DNA from 3 places in the Delftia sp. CH05 genome. Region 2 is predicted to be linked to each of the others. Evidence: predicted binding sites of a transcription regulator. Region 2 holds the regulator's gene; each other region holds the start of a gene.
The links. Region 2 encodes FNR, which switches genes on or off when oxygen is low (the NO sensors DNR and NnrR bind a similar motif). Its sites were predicted from a motif close to TTGATNNNNATCAA; they were not measured.

Region 1: GRX31_RS24160 (COX15/CtaA family protein) is a predicted target of FNR. The motif match lies at 1,839-1,852, and genes of this name have one in related genera.
Region 3: GRX31_RS13410 (FeoA family protein) is a predicted target of FNR. The motif match lies at 1,719-1,732, and genes of this name have one in related genera.

Annotation. Positions count from the first base shown of each region.
Region 1 is NZ_WUMG01000042.1:45,174-48,419, forward strand. Features, by position in the region: gene cyoE (heme o synthase) at 1-384, opposite strand, end outside; gene GRX31_RS24160 (COX15/CtaA family protein) at 381-1,568, opposite strand; gene GRX31_RS24165 (hypothetical protein) at 2,091-2,312, shown strand; gene GRX31_RS24170 (hypothetical protein) at 2,513-2,695, shown strand; gene GRX31_RS24175 (hypothetical protein) at 2,692-2,940, shown strand; gene GRX31_RS24180 (hypothetical protein) at 3,040-3,246, shown strand, end outside.
Region 2 is NZ_WUMG01000045.1:13,664-16,909, forward strand. Features, by position in the region: gene hemN (oxygen-independent coproporphyrinogen III oxidase) at 1-741, opposite strand, end outside; gene fnr (fumarate/nitrate reduction transcriptional regulator Fnr) at 903-1,622, shown strand; gene GRX31_RS24795 (hypothetical protein) at 1,704-1,991, opposite strand; gene GRX31_RS24800 (FixH family protein) at 2,173-2,487, opposite strand; gene ccoG (cytochrome c oxidase accessory protein CcoG) at 2,545-3,246, opposite strand, start outside.
Region 3 is NZ_WUMG01000014.1:21,327-24,572, forward strand. Features, by position in the region: gene GRX31_RS13395 (amino acid permease) at 1-616, opposite strand, end outside; gene GRX31_RS13400 (Lrp/AsnC family transcriptional regulator) at 755-1,225, shown strand; gene GRX31_RS13405 (YkgJ family cysteine cluster protein) at 1,250-1,570, opposite strand; gene GRX31_RS13410 (FeoA family protein) at 1,766-2,122, shown strand; gene feoB (ferrous iron transporter B) at 2,119-3,246, shown strand, end outside.

The DNA of each region.
Region 1 (3,246 bases), on a different contig from region 2:
CAGCGTCAGCCACATGGTCAACGGATTGGTGCACAGCAGCAGCACCAGCGCACCCAGCGTGCACAGGATGGCCGAGAAGGCCAGGGCCTGCTGGCTGGTCAGCTCCCCGCGCGCCGTGGGCCGCCAGGAGGTGCGCTTCATGCGCGCATCGATATGGCGCTCCACCAGGCAGTTGAAGGCCGCTGCGGCGCCCGCCACCAGCCAGATGCCCAGGCAGGCCAGCGCCATGTGCAGCCACTGGTCGGCGTTGGGCCAGCCCGGCACGGCCAGCACCATGCCGATCAGCGCGCAGAACACGATCAGCTGCACCACGCGCGGCTTGGTCAGGGCATAGAACTGCGTCCAGCGTGAGGACTCGACACTCAGGGAAGCTTGTTTACTCATGCAATCTCTCCACGGGCAACCGGTAACCCGGCCCGCAGCGTGCCCGGGCGACTGGCCGCCAGGCACCAAACAATCACGGTCACCAGCGCGGCTGCGCCACCCGTATGCAGCACTGCAGCCACCAGCGGCCAGTCCAGCACCACGTTCGACAGGCCTGTCAGCACCTGCAACACCAAAAACGCAGCCAGCACGCGGCGCTGCGGCGCCAGGGCAGGCGCCTCGCCCAACCGCCACCACAGCCCGGCAAGCGCGGCCACTACCACATAGGCCGCCAGGCGGTGCAGATAGTGGATGGCCGTGAGGCCCGCAAGGCTGATGTTGCTGCCGTCCTGCAGCAGGCCCAGCGGACGCCAGATCTGCAGCGCCTGCGAAAAATCCATGGCCGGCCACCAACTGCCCTGGCAGGTCGGAAAACTGCTGCAGGCCAGCACCGCATAGTTGGTGCTGACCCAGCCACCCAGTGCCGCCTGCAGCACCAGCAAGCCCAGGCCCAGCCACAGCAGAGCACGCAGGCCCGGGGAAATCACCGTTGCCTGCTGCTGGCGAGCCGCCCGGCTCAGCCCAACGGCGGGCACGCACAGCAAGGCCAGCAGGCCCGTGCCGCCCAGCAGGTGCAGGGTCACGATGGCCGGAAACAGCTTCATGGTCACGGTCCAGGCGCCAAAGGCACCCTGCAGGCAGACCCAGAACAGCGCCAGCGTGGGCCACCAGGGGCTCATGGCCCCCCGCCGTGCGCCTTCCACGCCTTGGGCGCCCGCCCTGCCCTGGCGGCGCGCACGCCGCCAGGCCATGATGGTCATGGCGATGATGAGCACGCCCACGGTGGTGGCCAGATAGCGGTGGACCATCTCTATCCATGCCTTGCCATGCGTCACCGGCCCGGTGGGCATGGCGGCCTGCGCCTCGGCAATCTGCGCGCGGGCGCCCATGGGGCTGGCGCTGCCATAGCAGCCCGGCCAGTCAGGGCAGCCCAGGCCGGAATCGGTCAAGCGCGTAAAGGCGCCGAACAGCACCAGGTCGAAAGTCAGGAACAGCGTCAGCACCGACAGTGCCTGCAGCCGCTTGAGCGAGCCACCGTTGCGGTTGCGCAGCCACACCCAGGCCAAGGGTCCCAGCGCCAGCAACAGGCCCAGCAGCATCAGCTCCAGAACGGGGGCCAGATCGTACAGCGCCTGCTCGTTCACCTCCGCCCTCCGCAGCGCAGCGTCCACCGGACGGAACCGACCCCAGGCAAGCCGCAAGGCAATGCCACAGGCGCATCCGGTTGGCGACAGCAGAACTTCATAAATGAGAGCAATTTGACGAGAAGGCTCAGCCCCATGCGCGAGATTGGATCGCAGGCCGGGCCCACAGAGAATCAGGACATGCACCCAGATACAGGCTGCGGGACGGCGCCCCATGCACAAGGCCCGCCAAGCGGGCCCGGTCGCTGCAACTTTCAGAGCAGCATGTCTTTGATATGAAACAATTCTACTTGCCTGCGCACCACTCAAGCGCCCAAGCGCGCAGTGCCCCTAGACCGCAGCCAGCTTCTTTTGGCCGGCGTGATGCGGCTTGGGCCGGGCGCACACGAATTTGCGCCGGGTGCCACCCGAGGCATCGGTGGCCCGGCTTTGCACAACTGCTCAGATTCGCTCAGATTCAGACGCCCAGCGTTCCTTAGATTGACGCTTTCACTTGGGGACCGGCAACCGCCGGGTGAGGCCATGATTGCAGGACGCTCGTGGACTGTGCTTGATGGGCGCGGACACGAAATCGGGCGTGTCGAAGGCGATGAATTCGTCCGGTGCGGGACCAGGCTCATCTACCGCATCGATGGGCCGGCGCTGTACTCCATGGACGGCTCGGCCAGACTGATGGGCTTTATCGAAGGGACCGAGGTCAGAACCCGGCAGGGGCGGATCTTTCTCAAATTCCTCGCGCATTGAACTGCGCTGCTCTGATCTGCGCAGCACCGTGCGCATGCAGCGGCAAGCTTTCGGCCCCCTTCTGCGCCAGCCGATGACAATCTATATCAATTCATTCATAGCCAGTCGCTAAGACGCACAGATAATTGCCGGCATTCGTGTGAATTGTGAGAAGGGACCGGGCCACGTGCCACGCCCTTCGCATGCTGGAGGATTGGCAGATGAGCGCCCCGGAAATGGAGGCCATACAGGAGCGGCTGAAGAAGCTGCGGGCCGACGAGGCGCAGGTAGCCGAGCAGCTGGAACGGCTGCAGACCCAGAAGGCTGCGCTGGAGCACAGGCAGGCCATGATCCAGGGCGCCTTGGAGGTGCTGGAAGAGATGCGGCAGGAGCTGGAGCCATGAACCGCGGCAAGCCCGGTTCGTCCCCGTCCTCGTCACCGCCCGCCACTGCCCTGCCAACAACCCAGGACTGGCTGGAAAGAATTGCAGCCCTGGATGCCACGCAGCCGCCGCCTACCCCACCTCGTCCGCGCAACACCCGCAAAGCAGCGCGCCGCAAGGCGGTCACCATCGTGGCAAGGCTGGTGCTGCTGGTGCTGCTGGCCATCGCCCTGGCCGTGGCGGCGCAATTGATGTGGGTCAAGTAGCTGCCTGCGGTATACCCTCGCATCCTGGCGAAGTTCCCATATTGTTTGCATGCTCACTTGCGCCTAGCATGGAGGCACACTCAACGCAGTGGAGGTGTCATGGCCGATCCCGAAGAACCGCTGGAAATACGCTCAGAACGCTGGCAGTCGCTGAAGGGGCTGGACATCGCCTCCGTGGATCTGGGCCCCATCTGCGTGGTGCTCTTGCTGACGTTGATCTGCATGGCCGTGATGCTGCTGCTGGCCAAGTCCGGCGCCGAGCAGGTGCGGCAGGCCCAGCCATCGCCCCAGGCCAAAGGCCCTGCT
Region 2 (3,246 bases):
GTGGGCATAGGCATAGAGCGCGATGCGGTCGGGCCGCAGCGCATTGACCTGGGCCAGCGTGCGCTCGAAGGACTCGGGCGTCTGCTTGGGCAGGCCGTAGATCAGGTCCACGTTGATGGAGGCAAAGCCCAGCTGCCGTGCCGCTGCCACCAGCGCGAACACCTGCTCGGCCGGCTGCACGCGGTGCACGGCGATCTGCACCTGTTCGTCGAAGTCCTGCACGCCGAAGCTCAGGCGGTTGAAGCCCAGTTCCTTGAGCACGGCCAGGCGTTCGACGCTGACGGTGCGCGGATCGACCTCGATGGAGTATTCGCCGCCCGGCTCCAGCTTGAAATGCTCGCGCAGCAGGGCCATCAGCGTGCGCAGTTCATCGTCCGAGAAGAAGGTGGGCGTGCCGCCGCCCAGGTGCAGCTGGCTGACGGCCTGGCCCTTGCCGCAATGGGCCGTGTGCAAGGCCATCTCGCGCGCCAGGTAGTCCAGGTAGACGGCCGCGCGATCGTGGTGGCGCGTCACGATCTTGTTGCAGGCGCAGTAGTAGCACAGCGACTCGCAGAACGGCACATGCACATACAGCGACAAAGGCATGGCCCGCGCTGCGGTACTCGATTTGCGGTGCTCAAGTGCCAGGATATAGTCTTCAGCACCGAAAGCCTCCACGAAACGATCGGCCGTGGGGAACGAGGTGTATCGGGGCCCCGGTACGTCGAAGCGACGCAGCAGCTCTGGGGTGACAGCGGTCATGGGTTTTTTCCTCTAATGTCGTCCACTGTGCCGCAGCCCATTGGCCGCGTCCTTGACTCATATCAAGAGTTGTTCGCGGCAGTGCTGCGACAATTTGATCCAACTCATCGCCATCCACGAGGTCACCGCCGGCGCACTGCTGCGCCGCTGATGTTTACTCCATGAACCTTCAGACCATCAAAGCATCCTGTTCCAATTGCAACCTGCGCGAGCTGTGCATGCCCATGGGCCTGGATGCCGAGCAGATGCAGCGCATCGACGACATCGTGGCCACGCGCCGCAAGGTCAAGCGCGGCGGCCTGCTGTTTCGCAACGGTGAGTCCTTCACCTCGCTGTACGCCATCCGCACGGGCTTCTTCAAGACCTGCGTGGCCACCGAGGACGGGCGCGACCAGGTCACGGGCTTTCAGATGGCCGGCGAGATCATCGGCCTGGATGGCATCGTCAACGACCACCACACCTGCGATGCGGTCGCGCTGGAAGACGCCGAGGTCTGCGTCATGCCCTTCGACAAGCTGGAGGACCTGTCGCGCGAGGTCACGGCCCTGCAAAACCATGTGCACAAGGTCATGAGCCGCGAGATCGTGCGCGAGCATGGCGTGATGCTGCTGCTGGGCAGCATGCGTGCCGAGGAGCGCCTGGCCGCCTTCGTGCTCAACCTGGTGCAGCGCCTGCACGCCCGGGGCTTTTCCAAGTCGGAACTGGTGCTGCGCATGACGCGCGAGGAAATCGGCAGCTACCTTGGCCTGAAGCTGGAGACGGTGAGCCGCACCTTCTCGAAGTTTGCCGAAGAAAACATCATCGAGGTGCGCCAGCGCCATCTGCGCATCCTGGACACGGACGCGCTCAAGCGCATCGTCAACAGCCAGCAGTGCCAGTGAGGCCGCAAGGCCCCGCCCCCCGGCAATGAACAAGGCCCGCTGTCGCGGGCCTTGTTCATTGCCATTGCAGTGCACGCAGGTTCAATCGCGCCCCAGGCCCTGCATGGCCAGATTTGGGTCCGGCTCGGAGACCACGCCGTCGTTGAGATCGTGCGTGGAGCGTCCCAGCATGGTGGTCATGAGGCTGGACAGCATGGTCACGCCCCAGAAGGCGAAGAAGGCCAGCGTGTAGATTCCCTGCCGCGACCAGCCCAGGTCGCCGAGCCAGTGCAGCTCCAGCGGGTCCACGAAGGCGAATACCAGCATCTCCATCACGGCGGCGGCCAGAAAGGCCGGCCAGGCAATCCACATCCAGCGTTGGGCCAACATCAGCGATCTCCTTGAGCTGTCGAGGGGTGGCTTTCATTGTGCGCGCCGCCCGCGCACCGTGCCAAGCCCTGCGCACCCTGCACTGCCTGTAGGAAACCCTTGGCCCTCGCGCATGCTGGAGATGCCATCCACCATGCAAAAAGGCCGCGACTGCGGCCTTGTGCACGGCATTTTCCTGCCTTCAGCGGTCCGTGGGATGGTCCTGCGCGGGCGTGGCCGCGTGGTTGCGGCCGGTGACCGCGGGCGCCAGGCTCTTGGGCACTTCGCGCACGCCATCGGCACGCTCGTTGATGGTGATGCCATTGCGGTAATAGTCAGGATCGATCACGGGATCGGCGCCATTGATCGCAATGACGGCCGTGACCACGCCAGCCACCACGACGGCGGCCGGGCCGGCCACCACGAGCCAGACATGGGCGAACTTCCACCAGGGCTTGCCGGCGTCCGGATGCGAAGGGGCCGTGGCGGGCGCGGAGACTGCGGGACTGGAAGACATGGATAACCTCTTTCTTTCAAACAGCCGGCGCAGCCTGGGCGGTGCCGGCCAGACATATCACCGGGGCACCAGGAAGACGGCCTTTTCGGACGCGCGTCCCGCGCCTGAATGCACGGCATCGATATCGAAGAATACGGTGTGCGAGCCCGGCTCGGCGGAACCGTAGGGAATCTGCAGCCGCGCCGCAATGCCGCGCGTCTCGGCCGGGCCGACCTCGACCTCCTGCTCGGACGCCAGCTCCAGCCCGTCGAGGCCATGGGCGCTGATGCGGTAGCGCTGGGCCTGCTCGGTGGCATTCATGATCTGCAGGCGGTAGACATTTTCCAGCTTGCCGCCCGCGACGATGCGCGACAGCGACGCCCGGTCGCGTATCACGTCGACCTTGACCGACTGGCGCAGCGCCAGGCTCACGATCATGGCCATGCTCAGGCCGATCAGCACGGCCGAGTAGACCAGCACGCGCGGACGGAAGATGCGGCGCAGCACCTGGGCCCGCCGCCACAGGCCGGCCATGGCGTTCTGCGTGGTCAGCCGGATGAGGCCGCGCGGATACTCCATCTTGTCCATGATGGAATTGCAGGCGTCTATGCACAGACCGCAGCCTATGCATTCGTACTGCAGGCCGTTGCGGATGTCGATGCCCACGGGGCAGACCTGCACGCACATCTTGCAGTCGATACAGTCGCCCAGGCCCTGGGCCTTGTAGTCCACCTTCTTGGTGCGAGGCGCGCGCGGCTCGCCCCGGCCCGTGTCGTAGCT
Region 3 (3,246 bases), on a different contig from region 2:
AGGTCCCCCACAGGCCGTTGGGGAAGAAGCCGCCGTTGTTGACGTAGTTGGCAAAGCCCACGCCGTCCGGACGGGCGCCGAACACCACCCAGGCGCCGACCACGATAAAGGCCGCGATGGCGATGATCTTGATCATGGAGAAGCTGTACTCCACGGCGCCGAAGGCCTTGACGCTCATCATGTTCACGCCGATGAGCGCGCCCGAGAAGATCACCACCCAGGCCCAGCGCGGCACCTCGGGGAACCAGTAGCCCATGTACAGGCCCACGGCCGTCACCTCGGTGCCCACGGCCAGCACCACGCAGGCCCAGTAGGCATAGCGGACCATGAAGCCGGCCATCGGGCTGATGTAGTGCTCGGCATAGGCGCCGAACGAGCCCGAGGTCGGGTGGGCCACCGTCATCTCGGCCAGGCAGCCCATGAGCAGCAGCGAGATCACTGCGCCGATGGCATAGCTGATCAGCACGCTGGGCCCGGCAAAGCCGATGGCAAAGCCGCTGCCCAGGAACAGGCCGGTGCCGACGGCACCGCCGATGGCGATCATGGTCATCTGTCCGGCGGACAGCTGCTGTTTGAGTCCGGCTTCGCGCTGGACGATGTCTTCGAAGGCTGGCATGGGTTGTTGTCTCCGTTGCTGTGGGGGGCTTCGGAGGCGGATGCTATGGACGGCCTTCGCGGGGCGTTTAGTAGTTATCCCTAAATCGACTTGATCTTGGATAAGTTATTCTGTGAAACATGAATTCATAGGTGGTTTATGCCAATCGACATCGACAGAACGGACCGGCTGCTGATCCGCGCCCTGCAGGACAACGCGCGGCTGACCTCGGGGGAGCTGGCGCAGCGTGTGCATTTGTCGCAGTCACCGTCATGGCGGCGCATCAAGCGGCTGGAGGACGAGGGCGTGATCACCGGCTACCACGCCGCACTGAGCCGGCGCGCCATAGGCTTTGGCGTGCTGGCCTTCGTGATGGTGGGCATAGACCACCAGAACGAGGAGTCCTCGCGCCATTTCCAGGAAGCGGTCTGCGCCATTCCCGAGGTCGTGATGTTCCATGGCATCTCGGGGCCGGAGGACTTCCTGCTGGTCGTCGTGGCGCGCGATCTCGACGCCTATTCCGATCTGCTGCTCAGCCGCCTGCACCGGCTGCCCGGCGTGCGCCAGGTGCACACGCATTTCTCGCTGCAGGAATTCAAGGGACAGCTGGCGGGGCTGCCGGTGGAATGACGGCTGGTGGCGCCTGGCAGGCTGCTAGAGCAGGCCGCTGTCCAGCGCCTGCATGCCATGGCGCACGCGCACGCGGTTGCAGGCATCGCTGCCGGCGGCGAACTCGCGGCAGGGCGAGGGGCGCCATTCATAGATGCCGCAATGGGCCTTCTCGCCCACCTTGCCGACCAGGGCCGCGCAGCGGGGACGCGCCCAGTCGGTTCCGCGCATGCGGCAGGTGTGGTCGGTGACTTCCTCGGCCAGCCCGGCTGGCACGCGGCCGCCCTGCGCCTGCGACTCGTGCACGGAAAAGTCCACGCGAAACGATGCGCAGCAGGCGCCGCAGCTCAGGCAGGGATGGGTCATGGCGTGGGGAGGGGAGTGCGCAAAGGCCGTGTCGGCGTCGGCCGCCATTGTGCCGCGCGCCGCCCGCCTGGGCCCGCCAGGGGGCAAAGCCGGGAACGCAAAACCCTGTCCCGCACTCCGATACCATGCGCGGTCCCGCCGCCCGGGTTCGATCAAAATCAAAATGAGAATAAAAATCAATTGATACAACACGCCATGCATTCGATGAACCCCGCGACGGACGCTGCGGCTCCGTCCACGCTGTCCGCGCCTCCCATGTCCTCCTCTGCTGCCGTTGCCGCCGTTGCTGCCACCACGGCCATCACCCTTGATGCCCTGCCCCGCCAGGTATCGGCGCGCGTGGTCGAGCTCCATGCCGCACGCGATGCCAGCGAGCAGGAACTGCTGCTGCGGCTCATGGAGATCGGCTTTCTGCCCGGCGAGCCCGTGCGCATCCTGGCCGCGGGCTTTCCGGGCGACGACCCGCTGGCCGTGCGCGTGGGCCAGACCACGTTCGCTTTGCGCCGCCATGAGGCGGCCCTGGTGCGCGTGGCGCCGGAGGCGGTGGCATGAGCGCGTCGTCCTCTCCCAAACTCATCCAGCCGCTGCAGCCTGCCCAGGGCGGCGGCGGCAGCGGTGATTCCGCACTGCGCCTGGCCTTGCTGGGCAACCCCAACTGCGGCAAGACGGCGCTGTTCAACCTGCTGACCGGCGCACGCCAGAAGGTGGCCAACTACGCGGGCGTGACCGTTGAGCGCAAGGAAGGCTGGCTGAGCACGGCCAGCGGCCGGCGCGTGCGCGTGCTGGACCTGCCGGGCACCTACAGCCTGCACGCCCACAGCGAGGATGAGCGCATCACGCGCGACATCGTCTCGGGTCGCCATGCGCGCGAGGCGCCGCCCGAACTGCTGGTCTGCGTCACCGACGCCACCCATCTGCGCCTGAACCTGCGCCTGGTGCTGGAGGCCCAGCGCCTGGGCCTGCCCATGTTGCTGGTGCTCAACATGAGCGACATGGCCAGGCGCCAGGGCATCGATATCGACCGCGAGGCGCTGTCACGCGCCCTGGGCATGCCTGTGCTGTCCACGGTGGGCGTGCGCCAGGACGGCGCGCGCGAACTGCTGCAATGGCTGGACGGCCCCGAAGCCCGCGCCCTGGCGGCGCCGCAGCTGCAGGCCCCGGCCCGCCCGGGCGATGCGCGCGAGCAGGTGCTGGCCCTGCACCAGCAGGTGGCCCGCATCATGGCCGACTGCGTCAAGGAGCCCGTGGTGGACACCCGGCGCGACGACCGCATCGACGCCGTGGTGCTGCACCCGCTGTGGGGCATGCTGCTGCTGGCGGCCACGCTGTTCCTGATGTTCCAGGCCGTGTTCAGCTGGGCGCAGCCGCTGATGGATGGCATCGAGGGCGGCGTTTCGGCCGTCTCGGCTCTGGTCAACGAGCACATGCCCGAAGGCGCGCTGCGCAGCCTGCTGGCCGATGGCGTGATCGCCGGCACGGGCGCCGTGCTGGTCTTCCTGCCGCAGATCCTGATCCTGTTCCTGTTCATCCTTGCACTCGAGGATTCGGGCTACCTGCCGCGTGCCGCCTTTTTGCTGGACCGCATCATGGGCAAGGTCGGCCTGTCGGGCCGCTCCTTCATTCCGCTGCTGTCCAGCTTCGCCTGCGCCGTGCCCGGCATCATGGCCACGCGCTCC